2 linked regions of the Salmonirosea aquatica genome follow. The protein of the gene in region 2 interacts with the protein of the main gene of each other region in a pairwise test. Links are inferred from orthologs where the notes say so. Each region holds a gene or a part of one and is shown on either strand. Other genes may lie near its edges. The genes, in order: GBK04_RS05460 and GBK04_RS07330.

The links.
Region 1: the proteins of GBK04_RS07330 (region 2) and GBK04_RS05460 interact in binary tests that used the Escherichia coli proteins (3 or more experiments, as listed by UniProt). The link is inferred for Salmonirosea aquatica from one-to-one orthologs.

What each region holds. Positions count from the first base shown.
Region 1 is NZ_WHLY01000002.1:1,024,882-1,041,098, forward strand. What follows is about bases 7,586-10,874. They hold GBK04_RS05460 (2-oxoglutarate dehydrogenase E1 component), read right to left. Parts: upstream 10,558-10,874; coding sequence 7,786-10,557; downstream 7,586-7,785. Other genes in these bases: odhB (2-oxoglutarate dehydrogenase complex dihydrolipoyllysine-residue succinyltransferase), read right to left, coding at 7,586-7,686; GBK04_RS05465 (PorP/SprF family type IX secretion system membrane protein), read right to left, coding at 10,673-10,874. Outside these bases: GBK04_RS05410 (SDR family oxidoreductase), read left to right, coding at 1-221; GBK04_RS05415 (single-stranded DNA-binding protein), read right to left, coding at 383-712; GBK04_RS05420 (GNAT family N-acetyltransferase), read left to right, coding at 939-1,388; GBK04_RS05425 (hypothetical protein), read left to right, coding at 1,423-1,773; dtd (D-aminoacyl-tRNA deacylase), read left to right, coding at 1,936-2,388; GBK04_RS05435 (nucleotide pyrophosphohydrolase), read left to right, coding at 2,448-2,771; GBK04_RS05440 (mechanosensitive ion channel family protein), read left to right, coding at 2,840-3,682; GBK04_RS05445 (M28 family peptidase), read right to left, coding at 3,687-5,072; GBK04_RS05450 (hypothetical protein), read right to left, coding at 5,151-5,954; more of odhB, read right to left, coding at 6,082-7,585; more of GBK04_RS05465, read right to left, coding at 10,875-11,584; GBK04_RS05470 (carboxypeptidase regulatory-like domain-containing protein), read right to left, coding at 11,721-14,120; GBK04_RS05475 (PorP/SprF family type IX secretion system membrane protein), read right to left, coding at 14,238-15,254; GBK04_RS05480 (Ig-like domain-containing protein), read right to left, coding at 15,259-16,217. UniProt on the Escherichia coli protein: E1 component of the 2-oxoglutarate dehydrogenase (OGDH) complex which catalyzes the decarboxylation of 2-oxoglutarate, the first step in the conversion of 2-oxoglutarate to succinyl-CoA and CO(2).
Region 2 is NZ_WHLY01000002.1:1,495,421-1,511,297, reverse strand. What follows is about bases 5,982-8,930. They hold GBK04_RS07330 (ABC-F family ATP-binding cassette domain-containing protein), read right to left. Parts: upstream 8,454-8,930; coding sequence 6,510-8,453; downstream 5,982-6,509. Other genes in these bases: GBK04_RS07325 (amylo-alpha-1,6-glucosidase), read right to left, coding at 8,564-8,930; GBK04_RS07335 (Uma2 family endonuclease), read left to right, coding at 5,982-6,513. In the rest of the region: GBK04_RS07370 (hypothetical protein), read left to right, coding at 1-178; GBK04_RS07365 (DUF58 domain-containing protein), read right to left, coding at 208-1,122; GBK04_RS07360 (septal ring lytic transglycosylase RlpA family protein), read right to left, coding at 1,213-1,686; GBK04_RS07355 (DUF3276 family protein), read left to right, coding at 1,945-2,277; redox-regulated ATPase YchF, read left to right, coding at 2,563-3,663; GBK04_RS07345 (hypothetical protein), read right to left, coding at 3,763-4,185; GBK04_RS07340 (type IX secretion system plug protein), read right to left, coding at 4,492-5,790; more of GBK04_RS07335, read left to right, coding at 5,932-5,981; more of GBK04_RS07325, read right to left, coding at 8,931-10,498; GBK04_RS07320 (GMC oxidoreductase), read right to left, coding at 10,571-12,112; GBK04_RS07315 (VOC family protein), read right to left, coding at 12,138-13,067; GBK04_RS07310 (outer membrane beta-barrel protein), read right to left, coding at 13,308-15,743. UniProt on the Escherichia coli protein: Genetic data indicate it may be involved in ribosome assembly or function.

The sequences.
Region 1 (16,217 bases), 470 kb from region 2 along the record:
TAAATGTCAACGCCATTGCCCCTGGCTATATCAGCACCGACAACACCGAAGCGCTTCGCAACGACCCTGACCGCAGTGCCTCCATCCTGGGACGGATTCCTGCCGGGCGCTGGGGTACCCCCGACGATTTCAAAGGCGCAACCGTATTTTTGGCTTCAGAAGCATCGCGCTACGTGCACGGGACTATCTTGACGGTCGATGGTGGCTGGATGGGGCGGTAATCAAATCCACATCTAGGGGGGTACCTTGTGGCTCAGATCGTCCCTTTCCCCTAAGAGATTATCGTAAGGTACCCCTGCCGCCTGGTTTTTAGTGAAGCTCGTATGCGTACATAAGTCAATGGGAAATACCCGAAATGGCTTATGTACGCATACATTAGCCATCATGCTACCATCTTTCTGGCTACTTCCTCGATTTTGTAAGCCACGATTTCAGTAATCCGCACCGTCTGATCCTCACGGTTCTGGTACTGGCGGTAGTTGAGCTTGCCTTCTACCGAGATAAATTTTCCTTTGCTGAGTAGTTGCTCGCATTGCTGGGCCAGCTTACCCCAAGCCACCACATTGTGCCAGGAGGTACTGGTCACTTCCTCCTGATTGCGGTTGGTGTACGTGTCGCTGGTCGCCAGGCTGAATGTCGCCACCTTACCACCTTCAAATTCCCGGACGTTCACTTCGCGTCCTACGTTGCCCATTAATTTTACTGAGTTCATGATTTTGTTTGTTTTAGTGGCTGTTGCCATGGTGAATAATTGGTTTACTCGAACTGATGGGACAAAGGTGGCAGGTACCCGGACTCCGATTCGGTTGTTAACTATTTATAGTCGGATAAAAATGCTTGTAGTCGTTTGCAAATGGTTATAGTTATGGTAACTTTGGGGAAAGTCGACCGGATTGGAATAGGTATATTCTATCTTGACATTGATACTTTCGGTACCCATGATCCGCCCTTACCACGAGCAATACCAGGCAGAACTTATTGAACTACTAAAACTCAATGTACCCCGCTATTTTGCTCCTGCCGAAGTAGAAGATTTTAAGGAATATTTGTCACATCACGTCGAAAGCTATTTTGTGATGGAACAGGGCAAAATGATAGTCGGTTGTGGCGGAATCAATTATATCCCACAGGAAGGAATCGCCCGGCTCTCGTGGGATATTATTCACCCTGACCACCAGGGCAAAGGAATCGGAACAGAGCTCACGAGGTACCGAATCGGGGAAATAAAAAAACATTCAGGCATCAGAACAATTATAGTTAGGACCACACAGTTGGTGTACCCTTTTTATGAAAAACTAGGCTTTCCGCTCGATAAAACCGAAACCGATTTTTGGGCTCCCGGCTTTGATCTTTACCAAATGAAAATGGAGCTGGCTGAGGTTTTATAACGGGCAGAAAGCGGATGATTAACATACAAAAACAATGAATACCTGCCAGGAATGCGGAAGTGTACTTGTGGGTCGGGCCGACAAGAAATTCTGCTCGGACATGTGCCGCAACGCGTACAATAACAAACTGAATTCGGACACCTACAATGTGGTGCGGAACACCAATAACCAACTCCGGCGCAACCGTCGGATTCTGGAAGAACTATGTCCCGAAGATAAAGCAAAAACTACCCGCAACACCCTTAACGCGAAAGGTTTTGATTTCACGCTGATGACCAGTCAGCGTGTTACGCAGAAGGGCAGCGTGTACTATTTTGTCTATGATTACGGCTATCTGGAACTCGACAATGATTTTTTCCTGATCGTAAAAGATAGCCGGGGGTGAAAAAATTGTGTAATTGTGTAATTGTGTAATTGTGTAATTGTGTAATTGTGTAATTGTGTAAAATAAAACATGCACTTCATGGTACTTCTACTGATTTCCAGTTGATGATTTTCATCAATTCAACATCTCCTTAGTTCAACAAATCAACAATTACACAATTGAATGATTGCAGTAATACAACGCGTGAGTGAAGCTTCCGTTACCATTGAAGGACACGTACAAGGTAGCATCGCGAGGGGGTACCTTGTGTTGCTGGGCATCACGACGAGCGACACCGTAGAAGACCTGGAATGGCTGGGACGGAAAATTGTGAATATGCGCATTTTTGGCGACGCCGAGGGAAAGATGAATCTGGACCTGAAAAGTGTCGACGGTAACATTCTACTCATCAGCCAGTTCACCCTGCACGCTAGTACCAAAAAAGGTAATCGCCCGTCGTTCATCGAAGCGGCACGACCCGAGGTAGCCATCCCCCTATATGAAAAAATGATCACCTTCCTGAGCTCTGAACTGGGCAAACCCGTTGAAACCGGCGAGTTCGGGACCGGCATGAAAGTACGCCTCCTCAACGACGGGCCCGTCACGATCATCGTGGATTCCAAAAATCGGACGTAGCTTTACCGCTGTGGGTTAATAATAGTTTTTCCGGCCTTCGCTTTTCCTCCAACTAAAAAATGACTCTTCAAGAAGCTCAAAAACAAGTCGATGCCTGGATCAAAGAATATGGCGTCCGGTATTTTTCCGAGTTGACCAATATGGCCATCCTTACCGAAGAGGTAGGCGAACTGGCGCGGATTATGGCCCGTACCTACGGCGATCAGTCGTTTAAAAAGTCGGATCTGGATCGGAATCTGGGAGACGAAATGGCCGATGTACTCTGGGTGTTGATTTGCCTGGCCAATCAAACGGGTGTGGACCTGACCGAAGCGTTTGAAAAAAATATGGCTAAAAAAACGATTCGTGATAAGGATCGTCACAAGCAAAATCCGAAACTGTAGGCTGGGGATGGTATAGTTCTTTTCGCAGAGGTACCTTATTTTTAGGATTCATCAACCTACCCTACCCTATGGACAAGTTCACAAATGACCTTTGGAAAGTACTGAATGGGTACTACTATTCCTTCCTGAAAGCACTGCCCCGGCTAGCCCTGGCGCTGGTACTTTTTTTGGTTTTCATGTTCCTGGCCCGCCAAATCAGGCGCTGGCTGATTCCCCGTCTTACCCGAAACACGGACGACACGTTGCTGACAGGCTTTCTGGGCGACATAGGATACTGGCTCATGCTGATTTTGGGTCTGTCCGTCGCTCTGGGTACCATCGGCCTCAACGGAGCCGTCACCAATATCCTGGCGGGTGCCGGACTGTCGGCTTTTATTCTGGGCTTCGCCTTGAAAGACATTGGCGAAAATTTTCTGGCCGGAATCCTCCTGGCCTTCAAACGCCCCTTCAAAATCGGAGATCTGGTCGAAACGCAGGGAGTACATGGCCGAATCATCGATTTGAGTTTGCGGGAGACGATCATCAAAACCCTGGATGGAAAAGATGTGTACGTACCCAACGGAGGTATTCTGAAAAGCCCGCTCTACAACTATTCAGTAGATAATTTCCTGCGCCTGGAATTCAGCGTGGACCTGGACAATCGGGAAAATTACAAGCGCGCTATTCCCCTCATCAAAAAGGCACTACTCGACACCACGGGTGTGCTGCACGATACCGACCGGGTACCTACGGTCAGTATCGAAGAAACCAAGTCCAATGCCCTGTGCATGAAAATATGTTTCTGGATTAAAAGCCACGAAACAGAAACTCAGGCGCCGGCCATCAAAACCGAAGCCATTCAGAATGTGCTGACCATGCTGCGGGAAAACGGCTTTTCCCAACCAGAAACGGAATCTGAAACGAAAGGGTAGACATTCAAAGTCCGTACTTGTCGATCAGGTACAGCATCGCTGCCATGGATGCGGCTCCCATTTGCAGTTCGCGCTGGCTGATGGCCTCGAATTTGTCAGATGCCGCATGATGATAATCAAAATATCGCTGCGAATCGGGTACCAGCCCCAGAAGCGTGGCGCCCTGCTGGGCAAGAGGTCCGATGTCGGCCCCGCCGCCGCCCGGACCAATGGCATATAGACCGTAGGGAATAAAAAGGGGCTGCCAGGCCATAATTTTGGCTTTCTTGGCCGCGTCGCCCACAATGCCGAATCCAAGGGGCGTAAAGCCGCCCCGGTCTGACTCTATGGCGGCCAGATGGTTTTCTTTTTTGGAACGGGCCGAGTCGGCATACGCCACACCTCCCCGCAGGCCATTTTCCTCATTCATGTACATAACAGCCCGCAGGGTACGTTTTGGCTGGTAGCCCAGGGATTTTAGAAGGCGCAGGGCTTCGATCGCCTGCACGCACCCACTGCCGTCATCGTGTGCTCCCTGGGCCAGATCCCAGGAATCAAGATGTCCGCCCACGACCAGTATTTCGGAGGCTTGGGTACTTCCCCGGGTTTCACCCACCACATTGTGCGAAGGAGCATCGGGCAGGCTTTCGCTATTTTGCTGAAAGTAGAATTGCGTGGCTGGATTTTCTTTCAGCGTTTTGCTAAGCAGCTCGGCCCCGTTGGTGCTGATCGCCGCCGTCGGAATGAGGGGTACCCCAGCTCCATAGCGCATACCGCCCGTATGCGGAAAATCGTCGAGTCGGGTGGTCATGGAACGTACAATTGCCCCTACCGCCCCCAGCTTGGCGGCTTCGGTAGCGCCATTTCCGCGTTGATCCACGGCCCCGGCATAAGCTTCAAACGTATTGAGTTTGGTAGGGTCCATCGGGCGGTTGTAGAACACAATTTTCCCCTGGATTTTTTCCTTCCCCAGCGCCCGTAGTTGCTCAAAATTCATCACCTCGACAACCTGAGCCTTTACACCTTCTTTTGGCGTAGCCACCGAGCCACCCAAAGCAGCTATCGGTACCGTGATCTGCTTACTACCCGCCTGAATGTAGGCTTTCTCAGCTTTTCCCCGCACCCAATGCGGTACATTTACATTTTGTAAAAATACCCGGTCGAATCCTTCGGATTCCATCACTTTCTGCGAGTAGGTTACTGCCTTCTCCGCGCCCTCCGAGCCGCTCAAACGGCCTCCGATTTCGGTCGTGAGTACTCTGAGCCACTCGTATGCTTTACCTCTAGCCAGTGATTCATCAAATATCTTTTTAATAAAAATCGAATCAGCCGCAAATTCAGTCTGTGCAAAAGAATGGGTAGGTAGGTGCCCTAACGTAAAGAATAAAAGGAGGGAGAAAATGTTTTTCATAGAATACTATTTTGAATTTTAGCAAAAATAAAAATCCCGTACTGTTAAGCACGGGACTGAAATATCTTTCAACGAAATTCACAAGCATTCATAAGCAAATTTATATACCTGTGTAGAAGAAGCACCGCCTGCCGTAAAAACAGAGATGCTGGCTTCGGTAGGTAGATTGTGTTCGTTATACTTGTAGGTGACTACGCCCGTTTGGGTTGGTGTGAGGCTGGCTTCGTAAAACTTGAAACTACCGGGATTCTGCGCGCTGGCTCCTCCCCCGCCTACCAGATTGATCAGCTGCGTGGGCGTCGAGAATGCATAGGTATTGTGCTTCCCGTCATAGTTGCCAAACTCAGCCAGCAGGCCTTCAATCGGTGCAACCGAGGGGTACTTCGCGAACCACTTGGTCACATTTTTTGCATTGTCATACTCGTAGCGCCAGTAGTTATCGCCCCATTTATATTTGGTAAGATGCCGCTGACTGTCATATTCCAAGATGTAGGTTTCAAGAAGTTTGGGACCGGAATTGAATATTTGTGATTTCCTGACCGTGTCAATCAAGCCGGCGGCGGTGTAATGCATTTCGTATTGATAATTGTTGAAAGGCGCCAGCAGATTGGTTTCCCGGAAAGCAGTTACCCGGCCGCTCTGGTCGTAGTCGAATGAAAACCGCTTTTCTACCCGGTTATTCGCCTTAGTTTCGTTCTGGACGATCCGAAACAGCTTCTGATCATCGTCGTATTCATAGGTACGGTAGGGCTTACCATCAATAGTTTCCGACTTAATCAGGCAGTCACTTCCCTGTAAATCAGGTGAGGTACCATCGTCGTTTTTCTTACATCCCAAAACCAGGGAAAGCAGTACGCTCGTCAGAATCAGTTTCTTTATCATGTGTGTGTGTATTTTTTAATTACTTAACAAATATTATGCCGAAAGTACAAAAAAAGTCCGGTGCTATGCACCGGACTTTTGATGGGAAATCTAGTCCAGAAAAAAGGAACCGCTCAGCTTGCTGCGCTTATAATTCGAGCAACAGACGGGCCGGATCTTCCAGCAACTGCTTGACCCGTACGAGGAAACTTACCGAATCCTTGCCATCGATGGTACGGTGATCATAAGACAGCGCCACGTACATGATGGGACGGATCACAATTTCACCCTTTACCACCACGGCGCGCTCCACGATGTTGTGCATACCCAGTATGGCCGATTGGGGCGCATTGATGATCGGCGTTGAAAGCATGGAACCAAAGATACCCCCGTTGGTAATGGTGAAGGTACCTCCAGTCATTTCGTCGATCCCCAGCTTACCGTCCCGTGCGCGGGTGGCCAGACGGACAATCTCTTTTTCAATTCCGGCAAAAGATAGTTTTTCTGCGTTGCGGATTACCGGTACCACCAGGCCACGCGGCGAAGATACGGCGATGGATACGTCACAAAAGTCATTATACACGACATCATCACCATCCATGTAGGCATTGATTACCGGAAAATCCTGCAAGGCCACACATACTGCCTTGGTAAAAAAGGACATGAAGCCCAGCCCTACCTCATGCTTTTCCTTAAACTTATCTTTGAACTGCGCCCGCAAATCCATGATTGGTTTCATGTCCACCTCATTGAAGGTAGTGAGCATGGCGGTTTCGTTCTTGACCGCCACAAGCCGCCGGGCAATGGTTTTGCGCAGGGATGACATCTTCTCGCGCCGGGTACCCCGTTCTCCATCCGCTGAAGGCGCGGCTTTCTCAGGCGTAGCAGCATTTCCGGGAACACCCACGGGAGGCGCTTTGGCTTCTGCGGGCTTGGGAGCCGATTTCTGAGCGTTCAGAGCATCTTCCTTGGTGATTCTTCCACCCGCACCCGTTCCGTTCACGTCTTTGGGATCTATACCTTTTTCGGCTAATATTTTGGCCGCAACGGGCGATGTATGGGCCGAATTGGCCGATATGTCGTCCGAATCTGACTGGTGGAGCGTAGGTACCTCAGGGGCAGTGGTTGTTTTATCAGAATTTCCTGTCGAGGAAGCAGTGGCCGAGCCGGTACCGCCCGTTTCGATCCGGCAGATTACCGCCCCGATTTCCAGTGTCTCGCCTTCGGCCGCCACAATCCGCAAGGTACCTGCCGATTCGGCAGGCAGCTCGAAAGTAGCCTTGTCTGATTCCAGTTCGCAGATAATCTCGTCAAGCTCTACATGGTCGCCGTCCTTCTTGTTCCAGGAAGCGATCGTGACTTCCGTAATGGACTCACCTACCGTAGGTACCTTCATTTCGATTACCTTCGAGGGGGAAGCCGCCGCTGCGGGCTGGGCCGCCGGAGCCGGTGCTTCCTTTTTCTCAGGTGTATCCTGCTTGGCGGGTTCCGGCGTGGCGGCTCCATTCGACGACGCCTGGGATTCGATGGTTGCAATCAGGTCGCCAATGGCCAGGGTATCGCCTTCCTGGGCTTTTATGTGGAGTATGCCATCTGTTTCGGCGGTCAGTTCGAAGGTAGCCTTGTCAGAGTCCAGGCCACAGATCACCTCATCCATTTTCACCATATCCCCTTCGTTCTTAAACCAGGTACCTATGGTCACTTCGGAGATGGACTCGCCCACAGGGGGTACTTTTATTTCTAATTCAGCCATTTTAAATAGATATGAGTTATGAATTATGAGTTATGAGTGTCCCGACAGCGGGTAGGCTCGTAACCCAATCTACCAAGCGTGTGCCCTTTCGGCCAAAAACTACTCAAACGCCCGCCGTATGATTTCGGCCTGCTCCTGGGCATGGATTTTGGCAAAACCTGTGGAAGGCGAGGCACTTGGGCGCCGGGCAATCACTTCCAACGGTTGCTCGGAGTACATGCGTAGCATGAATGTCCAGCCGCCCATGTTGAAAGGCTCTTCCTGCACCCAATATACTTTTGCTTTTTTGTATTGGGCGATTAAGGCGTTCAATTGATTCTTGGGGAAAGGATGCAACTGCTCCACCCGGATGATGGCCACATCGTCGCGGTTTTCTTTTTGTTGTTTTTCAAAAAGTTCGTAATAAATCTTTCCGGTGCACAGCAGTACCTTCTTCACTTTTTTCGAATCGGCAAATGCATCGCCAATGGTTTCCTGAAAACGTCCTTCCACCAGATCATTCAGCGGCGAAACACACAAGGGGTGCCGTAACATGGACTTCGGCGACATCACGATCAGCGGTTTACGGAACGGAAACGCCATTTGCCGCCGCATCATGTGGAAGAGGTTCGCCGGGGTGGTTACGTTTGTAACGAAGATATTGTTGTCGGCCGCCAACTGTAGGTAGCGCTCGGGACGGGCGTTGGAGTGCTCGGGCCCCTGGCCTTCGTAGCCGTGGGGCAGCAGCATTACCAATCCTGTCCAGCGGTCCCACTTGGTTTCACTGGATGTAATGAACTGGTCGATCATTACCTGAGCCCCGTTGGCAAAATCACCAAACTGGGCTTCCCAGATTACCAGTGCATTGGGGTTGGCCATCGCGTAGCCAAACTCAAAGCCCAGTACCCCGTACTCAGAGAGTAGAGAATTGTAAATCATGAACTTACCCTGCTCCGACTGGATGTGGTCCAGGTTGTTATATGCTTCGTTGGTCTCGGCATCGTGCAGTACCGCATGACGGTGCGAGAAGGTACCCCGCTGGACATCCTGCCCGCTCAACCGCACGATTTTGCCATCCAGCAACACCGATCCATAGGAAAGCAATTCAGCCGTAGCCCAGTTAACCGACCTATCCTCAAAAATCATCTGTTTGCGATCTTTGAGCAATTTATCAATCTGCTTGAGAGTACTGAAGCCTTCCGGCAGGGTGGTGATTGCCTGCCCGATTTTTTCCAGACTTTCCAGAGGAACGCCCGTAGCAGGCGATTTCTCGAAATCTTCGGGGGTAGATACGCGCAGGCTTTTCCACTCCTGCTCCAATTTGGGCATGGCGTAGGGAAGTACCTTCTGCTTCACCATTTCCAGGCGCTCCTGCAGCAGGGCCTTGAATTCCTTATCCATCGTGGCGGCCAGTTCGGCATCCACATCACCCCGCTCAGCCAGTTTTTTCTGGTAGATTTCCCGCGGATTCTGGTGATTCTCGATGTATTTATACAAAACGGGCTGCGTGAATTTCGGCTCGTCCGACTCATTGTGACCATGGCGGCGGTAGCACACCATGTCGATAAAGATATCCTTGTTGAATTTCTGACGGTACTCTACCGCCAGTCGCATGCAGAATACTACCGATTCGGGATCGTCGCCATTGACGTGCAGCACCGGAGCGTCCACGATCTTGGCCACATCCGTACAGTAGATACTTGACCGGGCATCCTCGAAGTCGGTGGTAAACCCTACCTGGTTGTTGATCACAAAGTGAATGGTACCTCCCGTATAGTACCCTTCGAGGCCCGACATCTGCGTCACTTCGTACACAATCCCCTGCCCCGCTACGGCGGCGTCGCCGTGAATAAGTACGGGAAGTACCCGATCATAATCGCTGTTGTACATGCCATCGGCGCGGGCGCGAATAAAGCCTTCCACCACGGGGTTCACGGCTTCCAGGTGCGATGGATTAGGCGCCAGCTTCAGGTACATCTGCTGGCCACCCGTGGTAGTGATCTGGGATGAAAATCCCATGTGGTACTTTACGTCGCCATCGCCCCAGACCTGATCGGGCAGATTGCCTTCAAATTCATTGAATACCTGCTCGTAGGTTTTGCGCATGGTGTTGGCCAGCACGTTCAGGCGTCCCCGGTGGGCCATCCCGATCATCACCTCCACCACTCCCATCTCGCCAGCCTTGTTGATCATGGCATCCAGAGCCGGGATGGTCGTTTCGCCGCCTTCCAGCGAAAACCGCTTCTGACCAATGTATTTCGTATGGAGGAAATTCTCGAAAACAACCGCCTCGTTGAGTTTAGAAAGAATATGCTTTTTCTCGTCAATGGAAAAATTCATATTCAGCGCCTCTTTCTCGATTTTGTCCCGCAGCCAGTTTTTCTGTTCCCGATCCCGGATGTAGAGATATTCGAATCCGATTTCGCGGGTATAGATTGTTTTCAGGGCGTCCACGATTTCACGCAGGGTAGCAGGCTTGCCAAACACTTCGGTACCTGCCTCAAAAACCGTATCCAGGTCGGCCTCGGACAGATTGAAATCCGCCAATTCCAGCCTGGGAAGACGGTCCCGACGCTCCCGGATAGGGTTGGTACGGGCTAGAAGATGCCCGCGCGAACGGTACCCCCGGATCAGGTGGACGATCTCCATTTCCTTTTGGATCCGGGAAGCATCCACCGGCGCTGCGACGGGCTTGCCGTTCGGAGGAGCGGCTTTAGTAGCTGCCCCGTTGGCGTGGCCATTTCCATTCAAAGGGTACTTCTGGTAGAAGTCGAAGCCTTCGAAAAACTTTTGCCATCCTCCATCTACTGAGGTGGGATCCTGCTTATAGGAATTGTACAATTCCTCGATGTAAGCGCCGTCTGAGTTAGCTATATACGAATATTTGTCCATCACGGGTGGTGATTTTTCTTTTACGCGACAAAGTTACGAGATGTTTCCAAACAAGGCATATAAAATACCCATTTTAAAGGGTTCCTCACAAGGGAATTTAGTGGAAAAACAGGAATCAATTCATGTGAAATCCCGACGGATTCGGTGTGAATTTGAGCATGATTTCGTGTATGCTGATCGGGGTGTTGTTGATCCCGACGATGCTGCTCTCAATAGCCCTTGAATTGTAAATGTACCCCAGGCGAACATTTCGACCTACCTGAGCTTCGCCCGAGAGCTGCACATAGTTGACCCTCGCCATGCGATAGAATGCGCCCAGGCCTATCTTTTCATCGTACCATAACCGCCCCCCTACGTCAATCCGCAACTTGGAGCCTGACTCCTGAACAAACAAGACACTGGGTATGATTTTGACCTGATCGGAGGACTGAAGCGTGGCTCCTGCTGTGATATACAGGGGTTTGCTGTACACAAGCGAATTCTGTCCGTTGCCATAACCCTGCGACAACAGTTCCGGCTTGGAAACGCCGAAATAAAATTCGTCCGAATGAATCCACACCCCCAGTCCGAAACTTCCCAAGGCCCGATTGAGCGAGGTACCCGAGGCAAAATCATAGACAGGTAGTACGTTAATCCCTCCCTGAGCCCCCAGGGATACTTTCCAGCTTACCGAGGCATCCCAATGGTAGGCCGCCGAACCGTACACACCTGTGGTATAATAGGGCGACATCCGGTCGTTCAGGGCCTGAAGTCCCAACCCTACCTTGCCATTGGCCACGGTGCCATCCATGGCAAATGTTTGGGTGATAGGCGCGTTCGGAATGAAAAACCAGCGCCGACGGAGCAACACCGACATATTGAAATCCTCCCGGACACCCGTAAAAGCGGGATTGATGGCCATGGGGTTTTGGATGTACTGCTCGTACAATACTTCTTTTTGGGCCTGGGCCTCTGAATAAAAAAGCAGCGCCATTCCCAGGGCAAGTGTCCCGGCCAGTACGGCGCGTCGGCAAAGAATTGATTTCATAAGCAAATAGTCTGTTCAGGTACCTGGGCGGCCAGGAAATCTGACAAATAAAGACATAATCAAGTCAACACATCAATAAAATACAAAAAAGGCAGGAGAAAAATTTCTCCTGCCTCATTCAGTCCCGTGGGGGTACCTACTGAAAGTTAAGTACCCGTATTTCGGTTCTCCGGTTTTTCTGGTGCTCCTCTTCGGTGCAGTCACTACCGTCGCCGCAATTATTTACCAGTCGGCTTTCTCCAAAGCCTTTCGAAGTAATTCGGTCGGCTGAGATCCCCTTCGACATCAGATATTCGCGAGCCGCCTTGGCCCGGTCGTTCGACAGAATTCTGTTATACCGCGCGGTGGCGCGGCTATCCGTATGGGAACCCAACTCTATGCGCATCATGGGGTACTTTTCCAGTATTTCCACTACCTTATTTAGCTCAAAGGCCGCATCGGGACGAATCGTGGCTTTATCGAGGTCATAATAGATGTTGTCGATTTTGACCACGTCGCCTTTTTCGAACATCTGAATATCCAGATCCAGGTTAGTAGCAGGATTATAACCAATTACCTGCTTTCCGAAGGTACCATATTCATTCGACTTCACATCCAGGGTGTAGTTATGCCCGGGTACCGCCGTAAATCCGTAATTGCCACTGGCATCGGTGGTTGTGTTTTGGATGGTACCGTCGGTAGCATCCTTAATAGTGACCACCACACCCGGCAGCGGCCGGGTACCCTGACGGGCCAGGACCCTACCGGTTGCGTTGTTGATAACCGTGGGTTCCTGCCCCCTGGGAGCCACAGTCCGCTTCAGGGGTATCTCCAGGCTCGTTGGTCGCTCATCGTCAAATGCCTCCGTACTGAACCCCAGGGTACTGTTTTGATAGCCTTCGCGGGAGGCCACAAACGTAAATTGATTTTCGGCCGTCAAACAGAGCAGTACATTGCCCGTGCTGTCGGTCTTCACCTGTCGCTCTCCGCCGGGATTGCTTTTATTTTCTATCTCTACTAGAGCATTCACAAGGGGTTCTCCGGTAGCTTCGTCAAATACGGCCACGGTCAGGTCGCGGCATGCATACAGGGGGCCCTGCCGGCTAAACCGGTAGATGTCGTCATCGATCCCTCCCGCTTTTCGGTTGCTGCTGAAATAGCCCGTCGTCCGCTCTGCGTCCGTAATCAACCCAAAGTCATCCCGATTGGAATTGATGGGTGCGCCGAGGTTTATGCTTTTTTTTGCTTTGCAATAGGATTCCATAGGAGCGTAAAATATGTCCAGGTCACCCATGCCGGCATGGCCGTCCGATGAAAAATAAAGATTGCCCACCGGGTCCACAAAAGGAAACATTTCATTGCCTTTGGTGTTGATTTCCGGTCCTGCATTGAGGGGTTCGGTCCAGACTCCGTTCTCAAAACGCGACACATAGATATCCGTACCGCCCAAGCCACCGGGACGGTCGGAAGCAAAATAGAGCAAGGTGTTGTCAGGGTTCAGTGCGGGATGTCCCGATGAATACTCGTCACTGTTCAGTGGCAATTCCTCCACGTTCGTCCAAACTCCATTCACCAGCTCTGCCGTGTAGAGCTTGAGCTTATTAATACCCTCTTGGCTGGTTTTGTATTTGTTATTATTGTAGTTATTACGGGTAAAGATAATCCGGTTTCCATCGGCGGTAAAGGTAGCCGACCCTTCGTGGTATTTTGTATTAAGAGTCTTGCTAAATCGCTGTGATTCGGTAAGCGGGCGTTCTTCATAGCCCAAATTGGTATTATAGGCAACCCCGGCAAAAAAGCCCACAGTGCGGGAGTCGTTTGGCGTAAGGGCCGTATAAGCATCCATACCCAATACACTTTTCCAACGCCGCTTTATCCTGGGTACCGGATCGATCGAACCGCCCAGCGAGGCTGTAGCCTGCCCTTTGATTTTTTTTAGATTGGGTAGATAGTATAAATCCAGAAAAGACGTTTCGTCCCAGTTGAAAACCCGTTTGATGGCCAGCGCTTCATCACGTCCTGACACAAACACGAGTCCGTCTTTATAGTAGGTAGGGCTGAAGTCCGCCGCCGAACTATTCATATTGAGATGTTCGACTTTGTAAGAACCGGCGTTTTTAGTAAGAAGCGCCACGTTGCTGTACAGCTTGGAGAATTTACTGCCCCGACGGTCTTCGGCGTTCAAAGTATTGTATTTCTCGTATGTCTCCTGCGCTTCTCCGTATTTACCATTACTGGCCAACACCTGTGCAAAGTACAAATAACAATTGACGTATTCGGCTGGCAAGTCCTGCTCAAAGTCGCTTATCAATTGCCGGAACACCCTTTCTGAATTCGGCATATCTTTTAACTGGCGGTAGCTGTAAGCCAGCTTGGCCTGTGCCGAAAGTATTTCACCTTTGTTAAGGCTAGGATTTTTCAGGGCCTCCTCGTAAAGGGTGACCGCCTTAAGGTAAGCAAGCGAATTGTATTCCCGATCGGCCAGCTCCATCGTCGACTGGGCCCAACCCCGATACACCAGTAAAAGGAGGATCAGTTGAATAGTAAAATACTTCATCAGTGTGTGTTTTAACAATTGAAACAAAAAAAGCATATTCTCATAGAAACTGGGCTACAGTACCTTGGGAGAATATGCCTGATATGCGAATGTGTGGGAAGTGGTACGACTAGGTCGTTAGAAATAGCGCGGTGTCAGAATCTTGCTTTTCCCATAACCAAACTCATAGCGGAGCATTATTTCGTGGCTGCCCGAGTTGATGCTCAAATTCGTTTGCTTCAGTCCATTCAACATCATGTCATAGGCGTATCCCAGGCGGAACTGGTCTGTAATCTGCAACTCCACCATGCCTACGACGGCATCACTGATGTAGTTGTTAATGTTGTTGCCCGATCCACTGCTGTTATTTAGGGTACTCCACTGGTTATGCCGATAGGAGGTACCGATCGCGATGCGGTCATTGATCCACAAGTTAAGGTTTCCATCTACGCCCAGGGGCGCTCCATCTGCATATTTGACCAGTAATGAAGGTTTCAATTTGAGGGTACTGCCTAGCCCTACCACAAAGCCCGACATCAGGTAGGCATGCCGTTTCTGCTTAGCCCGGTTGTCGCCTGTGTTGTATTCAGTAAGGTTGTTGGCAATCAACTGAGGGACTGAAATACCCAGATACGACTTATCATTACTGATGTAGACTCCGGTCCCAAAGTTGGGAAGTATCTTCGAAATGTTTTGTCCAAAGACAGGATCACTACCGCCTCCGGGCGACAATACGGCTTCTGTAAGGCTCCATCGAAAGCTTGTGGCTCCAGCCTGAAGGCCCAGCGCCAGCGTACTGCGCTCGCCTACCCGAATCTTGAAGGCATAGGAAGCGTAGACACCCGTTTCGGTCTGTAAGCCAATCTGATCATTGTAAAGTTGCAGGCCAAGGCCCACCCGCTCCTTATTGACAGGAGCATCCAGGGTAAAGGTCATGGTTTTGGGCGCGCCCTCCACATTGACCCACTGGTTCCTATACAGGCCCGTAGCACTTAACACATCACGGCTACCTGCATAGGCAGGGTTGAGCGCCATCATGTTGAACATGTACTGCGAGTACATCTTGTCCTGCTGCGCGAGTACTTTGGTACTGCCAACCCCAAGGATTAGCAGTACCAGTAAGGCCCAGTTCTTCGTTCTAGAATTTCGTATCATAATCTTAGCGTGTTATAGTCAGGTACCTTACAAACTGCTCTCCATTCTCAAGTTTCACGACGTAGAAGTACGTTCCATCCGGCAGTCCCTGGCTGGTGCTTCCTACACGCAGTCCATTGTTGGTGGTGCCATCCCAGTCGTTTTTGTAATCGTTGTTCTTATAGACAAGGGTCATCCAGCGGTTGTAAATTTCAAGGATCACTTTCTTGCCACCCGTGTTGCGAATCACAAAGTAGTCGTTGATACCGTCGCCATTGGGTGAGAAGCCCTCCGGTATGAATATCTTGGTACCACCCGGAATTACAATCGGTGTCAATTCGTTTTCGCCCGCCTCGGTCGGATCGTTGTTTCCATTCAGGTCAGGCTTCAGGCCGTTCGTCGATTTATCCGCAACGCTTATTGTTCCGAATTTAGCCGAAGCATATACCCAGTTCATGTAGGGGGTACTGCGTCCGTCGGTGGAAACATTGATCGTAAACGTCAGGGTATCGGTGGCACCGGCGTTCAGTCGACTGTTGGAACTGATTAACAACTCTACATCATTAATTCCATCGAAGTCGGGATTAACCGCCAGCTGGCTGATATTACTTGCTCTTGGAGTACCTACCTTCCGGAATGTGGCTCCGGTTTTGGTATTGAACACCGAGAAGAGTGAATCGGTCACCTGTACATTAGTGAGCGCTGCCGTACCATAGTTCTTGACAATGGCCACGTAGGTGATGTTATAGCTTCCGTTCGATTGGCGTACGGTATCCTTCACCGCAAGGGCTACTCCAATTCTGGCTTCCCCGGGAACGCTGTTCAGTACAATCGGAGTGGGACTACTGTCATTGGTAGGATCGAGATCATTGTCAGGATCAGGATTGTTGCCGACAGTAGAGCTATCCGCTACCATACTACGATCCGCTCCCATTCCTGAACCCATCGCAATGTTGTTAAATGTGGTCGTGGTAGCTTTAGTCA
Region 2 (15,877 bases):
TGATTTCTCCCCCAACTCCATCTGGAAGGGTGATGCCTGGGAGAAAGATCATATCGGCATCGCCCTCACGTTTCGCGGAGCCAGCTCCGCCACGGGGCCGTATTCCGCTTTCAGCAAATCCAGCTACCCTTCACCTCGGCCTGTGTCTCCACAGGCATGCCATGTCAAAAGAATTTAGAGTCAATTGCTAGAAGCTCCATCCGAACCTCACCGCATTTTGCTATGCTTCACCAGGTAGGCGGTCAAAATAGGGTCAAATCCCTGAGCGATGTCAGCCTCAATGAAATCAATTTTGTACTGACCGCATTTGAGTTTGAGATCCTGATAAAATTGTTTCACAAACGCTTGGTACTGGTCACGTACCTGATGCGGCTGTACCTTGACTTTCTCGCCCGTTTCCAGATCGATGAATTCGTAGGGACGGTCTTCAAAGGCAAACTGCTCCTCGGTACGACGGTCGGTGACGTGGAAAAGGAGTACCTCGTGCATATTGTGCCGCAGGTGTTGCAAAGCCGAAAAAAGTTGCTCGCTATGTTCCAGATCTTCGAACATATCGCTGAACAGTACAACCAGCGAACGCTTGTGGATTTTCTCGGCGATCAGGTGAATCACCTCGGCCACGGAAGTTTTTTTGAGCGGACGGGGCTTTTGTAGTAAACCTTCCAGCTCAAGCAGGATTTTGTGGATATGCGAAGGCGTGGACTTGACCTGCGTTTGTACCTCGATCTGATCCGAAAAAGTGGTCAAACTTACGGCGTCCTTCTGGCGTTGGAGCAAATGCGCCAGACAGGCGGCTGCCATGATACTGAACGTTATTTTGCCGTAGTCTGCTTCGGGATAATACATCGATGATGAGGTATCGAGCAGCAGATGGCAGCGCAGATTGGTTTCTTCCTCATAGCGCTTCACAAACAGACGGTCAGTCTTGGCGAATACCTTCCAATCCATGTGCCGGGTACTTTCGCCGGTGTTGTAGAGGCGATGCTCGGCGAACTCCACCGAGAACCCATGGAAAGGCGATTTATGCAGCCCCGTGATGAAGCCTTCGACCATTTGCCGGGCCAGGAACTCCAGGTTTCCGAATTCCCTTACTTTCGATAAATCCAGTGGGCGTTTATTCATAATGAATGGGCTGTTCGCTATCGGCTACCAACCCATAACGTAAGTTTCTCCCACGAAGATACGAACGCTCAGTTTATTTCTCGGGAAAGCCTAGTAGAGAAAACCTTCCTCCTCTACGGGTTTGCTTTGCTCCGCTACCTGAGGGACGTCGGCAGGAACCGGTTTTTTTTGGGAGGCGAGCAGAATTAGGCCATCCCGTCCGATTACCTTCACAATCACCTTGGCCACACCGGTGGCTACCATCCCAATTTCCCGCGCGGCGGACCGGCTCAGGTCAAGCACCCGGCTTTTGGAGTGCGGTCCCCGGTCATTGATCCGTACCGTAACTTTTTTGTTGTTGGCAAGATTCGTAACCTCAATCAGCGTGTTGTAAGGTAGGGAAGGGTGGGCGGCGGTCATTTCCTGGTTGTCAAAAATTTCGCCGAAGTACGTTTTGTTCCCATCGAATTTAGCCGCATAGTACGAGGCGATTCCGGTTTGGGTTTTACCAAGGTCAGCCAGCAGATCGGGGGAGGGTTTTGCAAAGCTGACCAGCAGATAGATAAAGAAGGATTGAATGTTCATACCCTAGGGGTTAGGTGAAACATGAAGCCAGACTACCTTTGAATTGATACGAAAGATCAGGCGTCTGACTGGTACTCTTCCTGGCAATTTTCGTCAAAGATAACGGAAAGCCATTTTAAGAATGTACTAAATATTTGATTAGTACAACGTATTTATCAAAATATATAAATTTAGGGGTACTGGCTTAGGAAAGCTATCGAGAAAAGTTTTTGTTACGAACAATATACTTTCTATTTTAGCGTTCGATTTAACCATAAATTGCTACATATAGTGGAAGACAGAGAGCAAATCTACTCAAAACGGGTAAGGGCAGGAAAACGCACATATTTTTTCGATGTCCGATCGACACGGGCCAATGATTACTACCTCACAATTACTGAAAGCCGGCGTCATCCGCAGGGAGATGGCTTCACGTACGAAAAACACAAATTGTTTTTGTACAAAGAAGACTTTGACAAATTTATCGATGCTTTGCAGGAATCTGTGAACCACATTAAAACCGAACTGATGCCGGATTTTGATTTTTCTCAGTATGAAGTGAAGGAAGAGGAATTCGATGGCCTCAATGGGACCGAATTGAAATGGGAGTAGCAATTCAATGGATGGAGGAAGGAAACTCAAAGGATAAAAAGCAGGCTATGGTGATCCATTTATACCCAATCATTTGATTTGTACTTTACTGCGGAATTGATATATTTCAAGGCCTCCGGGATTCATTCCGGAGGCTTTTTAGTTTTTAGCCCGTTAATCCGTACTTTTGCGCTTTGTTTCGCAGAAAGCGTAGCTGCGTGGCGTATAGGTACTTATCCAAGCCACGGTATATTGTCCATTTCATTCATTCCAGGCCGCCAGTGCGGTCAATTATCCCGTAAATAAATGAGCTTACAGTGCGGAATAGTAGGATTACCCAATGTAGGAAAATCCACTCTTTTTAATGCCATTTCCAGTGGCAAGGCCGAAGCGGCCAACTACCCCTTTTGTACCATCGAACCCAATGTAGGGGTGGTCACGGTACCCGATGAGCGCCTCGAGATACTTACGGGGTTGGTGAAACCTCAGAAGGTGCTGCCGACTATCATCGAGTTTGTAGATATTGCCGGACTGGTCAAGGGCGCGAGTCAGGGGGCGGGTCTGGGCAACAAATTTCTGGCCAATATCCGGGAGGTAGATGCCATTGTACACGTAATCCGCTGTTTTCAGGACGACAATGTGGTGCATGTGGAAGGAAGGGTCGATCCGGTTTTTGATAAGGAAATCATTGACATCGAGTTGCAGCTCAAAGACTTGGAATCGGTTAATAAGAAAATTCAGAAAGTCGAGAAAGGTGCCCGCGCCGGAGATGCTAAAGCCAAAGCCGATCTGGAAATTCTGAAACAGTACAAAGAAGCCCTCGAAGCGGGACGTAGCGCCCGGACCCTGCCTTTCACTCCCGAAGAACGCGAAGGCGCTATCGGTGATCTGCAGCTCCTTACCATCAAGCCCGTGTTGTATGTGGCTAACGTAGATGAGGCATCGATGATTTCGGGCAATGAGTTTTCGGAGAAACTGCGCGAAGCCGTAAAGGACGAGAACGCCGAAGTGATTACGCTGTGCGCGGCCATCGAAGAACAGATTGCCGAAATTGAAGATCCTGAGGAACAGGCTATGTTTCTAAACGAATATGGACTGCAGGAATCCGGGCTGAGTCGGTTGATTAAGGCATCGTATTCGTTGCTTAACCTGATCACCTACTTCACAGCGGGTGTAAAAGAAGTACGCGCCTGGACCATCCAGCGGGGCTGGAAAGCTCCTCAGGCGGCGGGCGTGATCCATACCGATTTTGAGAAAGGATTCATCCGGGCCGAAGTAATCAAACTACCCGACTATGTCCAGTACAAGACGGAAGCAGGCGTAAAGGAAGTAGGTAAGATGGCCGTGGAGGGTAAAGAGTACGTTGTCAAGGACGGCGATATCATGCACTTCCGGTTCAATGTGTAGCCCTGGCTGACGATTAGTGATGATAGGCCAGTGTGAGGCAAGAAGAAAGGCGCGGAAAATTCTTTCCGCGCCTTTCTTCTTGCTTATTGTTTCGTAATATCAATGATTCAGAAATGCCCCGGGTAGGTAATCGTCTTCGGGCAGTGGGTCGTTGTTATGCAGCAGAGCCCGGAAAGTGTGCGCCATGTGCAGAATATGGTCTACCCGATAATGGGCTTTTTTCATCATGGCCGTGTTTTGGCCTTGCTGAATTAATTGGGCCAGAAGATCGCGCAGCATGAATAGTTCGTCCACATGGATCGAGAAATCACGTACTACGAACATCTGGAAACCGCGGTCTTGTTGCTGCGGAAAGTAAAGTACCAGATGAAAGTCTTTTCCTACGAAAAATGAACGTACCTGGTTCTCTTCAAAATCCCGGGGCATTTCGTTATGATCAGTCAGGCAGTCAATGATATCAGTTTCACGGCGGGTTACCAGCAGGTTGGGTGTTATGGCGAAAGTATCTTCTATTTGAGGCATGTGGAGATCGGTGGATTTAGGATTTGTACACAAAAACTATACTTTAAACGCAAATGTATCGGTATAACTATAAAATCATAATAAATCTTATAAATAATTTAATTATTACAAGATTTTCTTAGGTTGTAATTTAAGGTACATTTCGGTAAATATCCAGCAATTGCGTACAAATAGCCCCAAAATTACTGACCCTAGCTCCATTTTTGCTTAAAAGAATGGAAATAGGGGTTCAGCGAAAAGGACTGTAGTCAGAAAAGGGAATACTTAATAAACCGGCCCATGCTAAGCTTCGTCAGGAATTCACACCTAACGGCGGCGGTTCCATTCTACGGTACGATAGCCTACAAGTTTGTCGGCGCGGGATGCTGGCGGGCGGTTGTACACCAGGATATCGTAATCATTTTCAGTAGCAGCGTAGTTTCCTTCTACGTAGGACTCGTCTACCTGACCTGAGGTTTTATCAACCGTGGCGTAATCATAATTTATCACCCCCTGCTTAAGGAGAATGACCGCCCGGTAGGACTCAGAATCGGCGTCGTAGGTCATGCGATTAAGATCATTGAGAAGCCATAAGTTGAAGCCGCCATTTACATAAACCGACGCACCAGGTACCTCAGGAATGCGGAGGGTAAAAACTACGGGCGTATAGTCAGCTTCGTTACTACCCTGGCCCGATTCGCGCTGATCCACGATGTACTGTCCGTTCAAATCGTCCATTTGAATGTAGGCGCCTCGCGCGCGGGATTCGTCAGGGGCCAGAATCAGACGGGTGAATTCGGATAAGCGTTCCAATTCATAAATTCCGTAACCCCGGGCCGCCAGCGTGCGGCTATCGAAATAGCGGAATTCGTTGCCGCCGGGAAACGTATTTTCCAGGTCAAAAAACTGATATTCGAGTACCTGATCGAAGGGCCGTACATTGGTAGGTTTGAAACCTGACTTTGCGTTATCCCAACGGAAGTTCTTGCGGATAAATACTTTCAGGTCGTTCTGAGGCGAAATGATCTGATAGCCTTTGTAATCGAGACTGAAATCGATTTGCTGGTCGGTGCGTTGCTCCCGGATACCCTGCGAAAAGCGTGCCTGGGCGGCAATGCGTACCTGATTTTCGTACACCATAAAACGGCGAGTGAAAACGGGCTTGCGCTGCCGCTCCGAATAAACCACCAGCACATAATTGCCCGAAACCTTCACGCGGGGTACCTCCAGCCGGTAGTGGTAGTAAGGTACCTTCGTGCTGAACGACTGCCGGAATTCGGTGATGGGATAATCGTTGTACTCGTAAGTATATTCAATGTCGTTGAGCACCGATTTATTCCAGTCGGCATTGCAGTGAATGAGCTTCGCCCGAAACCCCCGGTAGTCGGCGGTAAGATCGTCAAATTCCAGCGCCAGCGGCCGGTCGCCACCCAACTGAATGACCGGCGGGCCAATAAGCCGCCGGGGATCATCGGGGCTGCCGGTAGCGGGATACAGCAGAACGGTCTTGATGGTTTCGGAATAAATGTAATCTTCCAGCCGCACATCAGCGAACTGCGCCTGCCCGAACGTATTGAAAATGACGGAAAGACTAAACAATATCAATAGGAAGCAGGCACGAAACATGGGATTGGAAAAATATGAAGTTAGGTTTTAACCGACCGTTAAACTAAACGAAAAGATACCTAAGATCGCCTAACGACGGCGTTATTTATCGGGATTGCCTTCGATATTTGTTATTTTTGCTAAAACAACGTGCCGAAGCCTATGACGGCCCAACCCCCAAAAAAGATTTCGCTCAAAGAGTACCTCGAATTCGAACGCGAAGCTGAGTACAAAAGTGAATACTATCAGGGAGAGATGTTTGCCATGGCTGGCGCTGGACGCAATCACAACCGGATTACGGAAAATCTGTCAATTGACATAGGTTTTTTTCTAAAAGGCAAGTCCTGTCGTTCGTATTCCAGCGACTTACGGATCCATATTCCTGCCAATAGTCTCTACACCTATCCGGATCTACTGGTAGTGTGCGGAAAAGAAGAATTCATAGACGAAAAAAACGATACGCTCCTGAATCCTAAGATTATTGTCGAGGTACTTTCCAAGAGTACAGGAAGTTACGATCGAGGAGAGAAATTTCAGTTATATCGTAGTATCCCCACATTGGAAGAGTACGCGCTAATCGATTCGCAGAGGGTGGCCGCTGAAGTATTTCGCAAAAGCGAACGGGGTTTTTGGTCGCTCATGTCCGAAAACTATACTCTCGAGGGCAGCATCGAACTGAGCAGCATCGGTTTTACTCTGCCAATACGTGACATTTATGACCAAACGGAAGATTTAGGTACCTAACTCAATTCCTCTACTTCCAGCATGGCGACTTCCCAGGCCTGCGTAGTGTCGGCGATCTTCTTTTGAGTATGGGCGTATTGTTCGTTCAACCTTTCCAAGGTACCTTTTTCGGCGTACGAAGCCGGATCGGCCAGTTGGGTTTCGAGAGCTTTCTTCTCGGTTTCCAGTTCCGAAATAGTTGCTTCCAACTCACTGATCAATTTCTGCGCCTGTTTCAGCGCTTTCTGATTGTCAGGCTTGGGGGTACCCTCTTTTTTCTGCCCATTGTTGGAGGCCGGGGCGGCGGTGCTTTTGGGCGGCGGCGCACTGCTGACAATGGCCTTCTCGCTCACGGCCGACTCCAGGCCGCGTTCTTCCAGCCACAACTCGTATTCCTCATAGGTACCCGGGTACTCCTTGATCTGATGATCCTCAATGTACCAGATTTTGTTGGCGATGGACTCCACAAAATACCGGTCATGACTCACCACGATGTAGCTACCTTCGTACTGTTGCAGAGCTTGGATCAAAATATTGACCGACTGCATATCCAGGTGGTTGGTAGGCTCATCGAGCAGCAGGAAGTTGGCCTGAGAGAGAAGTACCTTGGCCAGCGCCACCCGCGATTTCTCACCCCCTGAGAGTACCTTGATTTTCTTGAACACATCATCGCCGGTGAACAGGAAACAGCCGAGTACCGTCCGCAATTCCGTTTCGGATTTGGTAGGGTTGGCGTATTTCAACTCCTCGATCAGGTTGTGGGTGATGTTTAGCGACTCCAGCTGGTGCTGGGCGTAGAAAGTGAACGACACGTTATGTCCCAGCCGCCGGGTACCTTCGATGTCTTCCGTGCCGGCCACGATCCGGAGCACGGTGGATTTTCCGCGCCCATTAGCGCCGATCAGGGCTATTTTATCGCCCCGCTCCATACTGATATTAGTATGATCAAGAATGAGCTTCTCACCGTAGGCTTTGGAGGTATCTTCCAACTGGAACACGTGGCGGCCTGGCTGCGTCGTAAACTGAAACCGGAAATGCACCTTGGCGTTTTCGTCGATCACTTCGTCTACCGTTTCCATGCGATCCAGGGCCTTCACGCGGCTCTGTACCTGCCGGGCTTTGGTGGCTTTGGCTTTGAACCGCTCAATGAAGCGTTCGGTCTGGCGGATTTTGGCCTGCTGATTTTCGTAAGCCCCCCGCTGGATTTCGTTGCGTAGCGTTTTTTCTTCCTCGTAGAAAGAATAATTCCCCGAGTACAGATTCAGTTTCGCGCCCGAAACCTCCACAATCGTATCCACCACATTATCCAGAAACTCGCGGTCGTGGGAAACTACAATTACAGCCCCTTCGTAGTTCTGAACGTACTTCTCCACCCATTGAATAGAAGGTAGGTCCAGGTGGTTGGTAGGCTCATCGAGCATCAGCAGGGCGGGCTTTTGCAGCAGCAGCTTGGCCAGCATCACCCGCATCCGCCAACCGCCCGAAAACAGCCGCAGGGGCTGGTGGAGGTCGTCGGTCGAAAAACCCAATCCTTCCAGAATGGCCTCCGCCTTCGATTGAATAGTGTAGCCGTCCAGGGCTTCGAATTCGTCCTGGGCGCGGGCCAGCTTATCCACCAGTTCGTCCCGGTAGTTGGCTTCCATTTCGTGCAGAATCTTGTCGATCTGTACCTGCAGTTCGTTCTGCCGCTCAAAGGCCTGCATCGCCACCGACAGAATGGAGTCATCGCTTTGGTAAGAGAGCAAATCCTGATTCAAAAAACCAATGGAGCAGTCGCCCGATTTGGAAATGGTACCTTCATCGGGCTGATATTCGCCGTCGATCAGGCGCAACAATGTGGATTTTCCCGTGCCGTTCAGGCCGATCAGGCCGATTTTCTGCTTGGGTTTGATATGCAGCGAAGCGCTGTCGTAGAGCGCGCGGTCGCCGAGGTAATAGCTGAGGTTCGTTATCGCAATCATGCCGCAAAGGTACGGTGAAAATGCCAAAATTCATTCCGGACCTGCGGCTGAAATGCAGGCCTGCGGCCAGAAGCAAAAAATGTACTGGGCCCTAGAAAAGCTGATTGGGGTTAATTCTGTAAGGCCAGAAGGCACCGGATCAGGGCCGCCACCGACCACGCCTGGTGAATGGTACCCTTGCCGATGCGGGGCGTGAGGCCATCGAATACTTCGGAAATGCCATGCAGGCAGTTTTCTTCGTAAAAATGAATTTCGAGCGGTTTGAGCCAGATTCTGGCCTGCGCCCTGGCGTGGGGCGCTTCGTCGTGTACTTTCAGATAGGCTTCGATAAAATCGCCCAACAGGTAAGGCCATACGGTACCTTGATGGTAGGCTGCATCGCGTTGATAGCGACCGCCCCCGTATACAGGCTGGAAATCAGGATGCCCGGGACTGAGTGTACGCAGGCCGTAGTCCGTTAGTAAATGCTGTTGGACAGTTAAAACAACGCCTTTTTGCTGCTCCCGGGTCAAGGTGGTATAGGGCAGGCTGACGGCGTAGATCATATTCGGACGGATGCTCGGGTCAGTTTTTTCGTGGGGTACCACTACATCATGAAGGTACCCCTGTTCATTATAAAAAAAGCGGACAAAATTTTCCACGAAAAGCCGGATGTCGTCCGTAAAACCATCGCCCAGTTTTAGCATTTGTGAAAACTTCTGATGGATCATCAAGGCATTGTACCACAGTGCATTGATCTCCACCGGACAGCCATGCCGGGGGGTAGGTACAAAGTCGTCCATGCGGGCGTCCATCCAGGTAAGTTGAACCAGCCCCTCACCGCCAAACAGCAAGCCTTCCTTCGTGACGTGAATGTCGTAGCGGGTACCCGCCCTGTGATACTCGATGATTTCGGTGAGTTTTGGAAAAACTTCTGCGATAAATTCCAGATCACTAAATCGCTCATGAAAATCGTGCAGTATCACAAATAGCCACAGCGTAGCGTCGATGGTATTATACTCGGGCGTTTGGCCGACGTCCGGGAAGCGGTTGGGGATCATACCCCGGTCAAGGTAATGCAGGAAGGTACGGAGCAGGGATTCGGATTCGGCTTTTTTGCCCAGCGCGATGCAAAGGCCGCGCATGGCAATCATCGTATCGCGCCCCCAATCGGTGAACCAGTGGTACCCCGCAATGAGCGAAGCCGAGTCGGTGGACTGGCGGTGCACAAGAAACTGCTGACCCGCCCTGATCAAATCATTCAGAAAAATATCATCGGTAGCAGGGGTGTTGTTTTGATAAAAATCCAGTGCTTTTTCTCGGAAAATTTGACCGTCGGCCCTGGCCATATTTGCTTCGGTAGAGAAAGTCAGGTAGCATTTTTCCCCAGGTTCCAGGCGACGGCTTACTGCTCCCACCGTGTAGCAATCCTCCCGAAAATCCAGGCCGCGCTCCTGTTCCTCCCCGTACTCGAAGCCTTCTTTCCAAGCGCCGATTTCAGTCCAGAAAAATTTTTCATCGCAACCCAGGTACAAGGGTTTGGCACCGGGGGAGGCCGTAATCTGTTTTACCGCTTCTGAGTTGTGCGTAGTAAAGAGGTACCCCGCATCCTTTTTCTGCAAGCTGTGGTAGTCGCGGTTGACCAGTACTATGTTAATTTTAAGGGCTAAGGTCTGTGCGCCGATATTTGAATATTCCAGTACCGTTGTGTTGGAATTTTGCACCATGCATAGCGACTTACTCAGCGCAATGCCGTCTGTCTCGAAGCGTTGGGTAGGAAAAGGATGGACTTCAAAACCGACCAGAAATTCGTTGCCCTCCGTCCCGGCCTGATTGGTAAAGAGTTCGAAGGAAATATCTGCTTCATTTGTTACGGTTTCCTCCACTTTTGAAACCAGCACCCGGCGGTTGGTGGGTGGGTCGAAGGAAGCTACCAGGAGCCCATGGTAGCGGCGGGTATTGCGGCCGCTAGGCGTAGAAGAAGCGTAGCCGCCGAGGCCGTTGGTAATCAGCCATTCGTTCTTATTCCAGGAATTCGTGGGAGCCGGGTGGGTCAAGTGGGGCATTTGTCTGTAAAGTTTCAGCCATACACAAAAAACTTCGTTCCAGATTTTTCCGACGGTCGTTTCTCCACCCGGCTATTTCATCCTATCCAGAATATGTTCACCCACCCGGATGGCGTTGGCAATGATGGTTAGCGACGGGTTCACGGCTCCACTAGACACGAAGAAACTGGCATCCACTACGTACAGGTTATCAATTTCGTGGGTTTTGCAGTTCAAATCCAGTACGGAGGTAGCCGGGTCGGTACCGAAGCGCATGGTTCCGTTCTGGTGCGAAACGCCTGCCAGCGAAATGGTTTTGCCAAAATATAGCGTATGGTCGAGCGTGGAGTCACAGGGGGTACATTCTTGCAAAATGGCCTTCCATTTTGTGCGCAGTCGATTAAACCCCTCCTCGTTATTCGCCTTGTAGTGCAGAATTCTCTTTCCCTTGCGCAGCTCGATCCGATTGTCAGGATCGGGCAGGTCTTCGGCCATCAGCCACCAGTCGGTCGTGTGGTGAGCTACTTTCTCCAGCACGAAGTCAGGGGCCAGAGCGGGTGCATCGGCACCGATCATATCCTTATTGGCTTTGCCCATCAACTGGATGTGTCCCATCGGGAAATTGAATTCCTTGTCGCCATAGTAAAAATCATTCAATCCCAGGGTCTTCTGAAAAACCGTGGGATTGGCCTGCCGGCTCAGGGCCATGATGGCGGCGTTCTGGTGTTTCATGAAATTGCGACCTACCTGTCCCGACCGATTGGCTAGGCCGTCGGGGTGCCGGTCGGTGGCCGACTGCTGAAAAAGCAATGCGCTGTTGATCGCTCCGCACGATACCACGACGATATCCGCCGAAAATTGTCGCTGGCTACCTCCGGATTCTACCTCCACCGCCTTTATTTCGTTGCCTTGGGCGTTGGTCAGGAGGCGGGTAGCCCGCGCATGGGTCAGCAGCGTGACGTTCGAATCATTCAGGGCCGGGCGGATACAGGTAACGTCCGCGTCGGCCTTAGCGTCGATGAGGCAAGGAAATCCATCGCAGGTGTCGCAGCGGATACAGGCGCTGCGGAGCGGGTCCTGCTCATTGAGCCGGATTCCCAGCGGCAGGTAAAAAGGACGGTACCCCTTGTGGGTGAGGGTGTCGTACAGTTCCTGGATCACTGGTTCGTGGCTGATGGCATCGTGGGGGTACCCTGCGCTCCGGTAGGGCTCGGTGGGGTCCAGGTTGCTTTTGCCGTGGACGCTATACAGTTTTTCAGCCTTGGTGTAATAGGGTTCGAAATCAGCATAGGTCAGTGGCCATTTGGGCGATACGCCCCCCGCGTGCTGTACGCGCTGAAAGTCGGTTTCGCGCAGGCGGAACATGGCAGCGCCGTAGAATTTGGTGCTGCCCCCCACCCAGTAGGAAGTCTCGGGCTGGAAGGGTTCCCCTCTGTCGTCCAGAAAGTCTTCGGCATTATGGTATCGCTCTTTCTGAAATACCTCTCCGGCATCCCAGTTAGCTTTTTCTTTGGGCAGAAAGGTACCTCGCTCTAATACCAGAATCCGTTTGCCCGATTTTCTCAACGTATCCAGCATCGTGCCACCTCCGGCGCCGGTACCGATAATTATAATGTCGTAGTGGGTGTCGCTCACGTGTTAAGGAAATGTTTTGGGTAAATTATTTTTCTGAAATCAGTACTGCGTGTCCATCGGTGTCACGCAGTAGAAAACCATGTTTTGCTTCCCCATTCAGGGTACTGACCGCCGTAATACTCTTTGAAATCAGAGGGTACCCCAGGGTCATAAGTTCATCGAAAACCCTGCCCACATCCTCCACCGTGACCACGGTATGCCAATGAATCAGATCGTTGGGCCGGGCGGTTGTTGGAAATGGCCTGCCGTCGGTCGGAGTTTTGAAATCAAGGAATTCGATGCCCATGCCTTCACCAAATCTCAGGCCCGTGATGAGAAGCCGGGCACCGTCCACCTGGTTGAGCTTCTCCTGTTCGAGGCCGTAGTTTTTGGTCTGGGAATCTTTTTTCAGGCCGAGTTTTTGGTAAAACGGCCAACTGGCGGCCGTTTCCTTCACCACAATTGCGGTGTGGTCGATGCCTAGAAAAAGGCCTGCTTTTCGTCGATGCCATCTGGATTCACCCTGGTCAGCGGGAAAATGGATGAGTTCAAGTACGTGTCCGTCGGGATCTTTGAAGTAGAAGGCAGAAATTCCGGCCGCTTCCAGATACCCCGGCAGCGTTTGAGGCGACGGAGAAATCGGCTCAATGTCGAACATTTTCAAATGTTCGTAAGCTGTGTCCATATTACTGACAACGAGGGCCAGATGTTGAAACCAACGGTCATTGCTTCGGGAATTCGCCGGAATCTCATCGCCGGTGGCTGAGGTTTGGAACTCCATCAGTTCGATGGTTTCATCCCCCAGCGAAAGTACGGCTACCTCCACGGTCATACCGTCCTCAGGCATTCCGAATAGCCGACCGGCCGTAAAGGCGTCGATCGTGTAGCGGCCCATGGGCCTGAAATTCAGGGTTTTTTCATAAAAGGCAAGGGAACGGGAAAGGTCTTTGACTGTAAGAGCAACGCGCGAAAGCATAGGTTTGGGCTGATGAAGAACAAAACGAACCAGGGCGACCGATGCGCCGGGTACCCTAAGAGTACTATTTGACTAGCAATTTTGTTTTTCCAGGCTACTATTCCATTTCGGTACCCGACCACGAAACAAAAAATCCATCCCTGACTCAGGAATGGATTTCTGGATTCTTAACCTAAACTAATCGTATGAGGATTAGACCTTTGACCCGCCAGACGCGCAAAGTCGCGTCTTTACTGGGTATTAATTCGTTTGTACGCGCTGCTGCAGATCGTCGGCACCGGTATTGCGCTGCCGTGCACCCTTCACGTTCTGATTACCGAATCGGTAGGTGAACGTCAGACGTACCTGACGGCTGGGCCACGTCGAATTCACTCGAAGGCTGATGTCCTGGAATTCGGAGGTACCCCGGAATCTGTTCATCCAGAAAATGTCGCTGACGTTCAGGCGCAGGGTACCTTTCTTTTCCCAAATGCTTTTCTGCAAGCCCACGTTGATCATGCCCTGCGGCTTGGCCACAAAGAACCCGTACACCGCGCGGCTGTTGTACCAGCCCGACAGCTCGGCCGTCCAGTCATGGGCCATCTTGATTTGATTGCTGGCGTTTATATTGTAATTGAACTGCTCCACATCGTACAGCGCGTCCTGGTAATAGGATTTGTAGCGGTTGTACGAACCCGTAAAGTTGGCCTGTAGCGTCCACCACTTCGCCACCGGAATCGGCATCGAAACGGTCAGGTTCAGATTGTCCTGGTTGTCGAGGTTCTCGGTGGTCACGTAGGTTTTGTTCTCAGACGCAATCTGGTGAGGTACCTCGCTGGCGATCAGATCGTTGATTCGGCTGTACGAAAGGCTGGTGTTCAGGAAATTCTTGTACACGTGCGTCAACTGCACTGCGTGGGTATACTGCGGACGCAGGTTGGGATTGCCCCGCTGAAACGTATAAGGGTCCAGATAAAACTCGAATGGATTGAGCGACTGGTAGTTGGGCCGGTCGATGCGGCGGCTGTACGAGAAATTCAGCACGTTGCTGCTATCCAGCTGCCGCGACAGGAATACGCTCGGAAACAGATTGAGGTAGTTGCGGTCGCGTACATCGTTCAGCGTCACCGAATTGCCTACCGAATGTGTGTGCTCGGCCCGGAACCCCAGTTGATATGAAGTTTTGGTGCCCAGCTTGCCGCCATAATTGATGTAAGCCGCATTGATGTTTTCGGTATATTTAAATCGGTTCGTGCGGTTGGGGTCGATCGTCCAGACATCCTGCTTCACCTCAAACGTCATGTTATTGTCTGAAGCCACGTAGCTGGTTTTCAGTCCGGTTTCGAATTTTCCCTTACCCAGCATCTGTACGTAATCCATCTTGGCCACGCCGATGTTGATGGTCGAAGGCATCTGGTTGCGCACCAGATCGGGGGTACCATCCATTGCACCGCCGGGTTTGTAGTAGGTAGTATTCAGGTTATTGAAGCTTTGTCCACCGTAGCGCACGTAGTCGGCATCGAAGGTCAGCTCCTTGCCTTTGTCATCAAATTTGTGCTTCACATTCACGTTGGCTGTTACATTCTTAAGCTTTTGGCCGCTGGTAGATTTGGTCACGAACGACTGCTGCAAGTCGAGATTTCCGTCCAGGATACGGGTCGTGGCAATCCCTTCGGGGGTGGCCCAGTCGTTGAAAAAAGCCGAAGCAAGTACACCCAGAGTGGTTTTGTCCGAGATGCTGTAATCCATTCCGGCGCGGGCGCTGTAATTCTGCGATTCCCAGATCCGCTCGGTGCGGTTATCGAAAATCGTCACATTGCCCTCGTAGGGAATCTTGCGGTAGATATTGTTATTGTTGAACCCCTTTCCGGCAAAAAAACTACCATTACCGAAAATGTTGATTTTACCCTGCCGGTGATTGAGCGCCAGCGAACCATTGCCACGGCCGTAGCGCGAGTACCCCGCTCCGAGGGAGAAGTTGCCGTTGGTGCCAAAGTTCTTGTTCTTTTTGAACTTGATATTGATGATTCCCGAATTGCCGGCCGCGTCGTACTTGGCCGACGGATTGGTGATCAGTTCGATCTTCTCGATGTTGTCGCTGGGCGTGTTACGAAGCAAGTTCATCAATTCCGTTTGGGAAAGGTAGGTCTGTTTGCCATCGATTTGCACGATGACTCCCGCTTTTCCGCGCAATTGAAGACGATCATTCTGCTGGTCTACCACCACACCCGGCGAGCGTTCCAGTACTTCCAGCGCCGTGGCCCCAGCCGATACGATGCTATTCTCTACATTGACGACCGTGCGGTCGATTTCCTGCTCGATGAAAGGTTTTTGGGCTAACACTTTCACCTCGTTCAGTAGCTCGGCACTGACGGAAAGCGTCACGGCCGAAAGTTGAACAGGTGCATTGGCCACCACGAAGACGGGACTGTATACTTTTTGGTACCCGACCATCGAAACCAGCGTCAGGTAGCGGCCTGCCTCCACCTGTTCAAACGCAAACTTACCGTCGTTATCGGTGGTCATGCCCTTTGCCAGGGTGGAGTCCTTAGCTTTTAGCAGCAGTACATTGACAAAGGGAAAAGCGGCCTGTTTTTCGTCGAGGACGGAGCCAGATATGGAGCCGCGGTCGTTATTCTGAGCCCAAAGAAAGGCCGGAACCAGTAGCAGAGCTACCAGGTAGGTAAAAAATTTCATGGCTAATAGATGGTTATGTTTTCGCTGCGATGGAATTTCGCTAGCGTTTATTATGCTTCAAAGGTAGGTAGTATGTATTGCATAGAACCTTTTATTACACAAAAGGAATATAATTTGGATGAGTGGAGTGGATA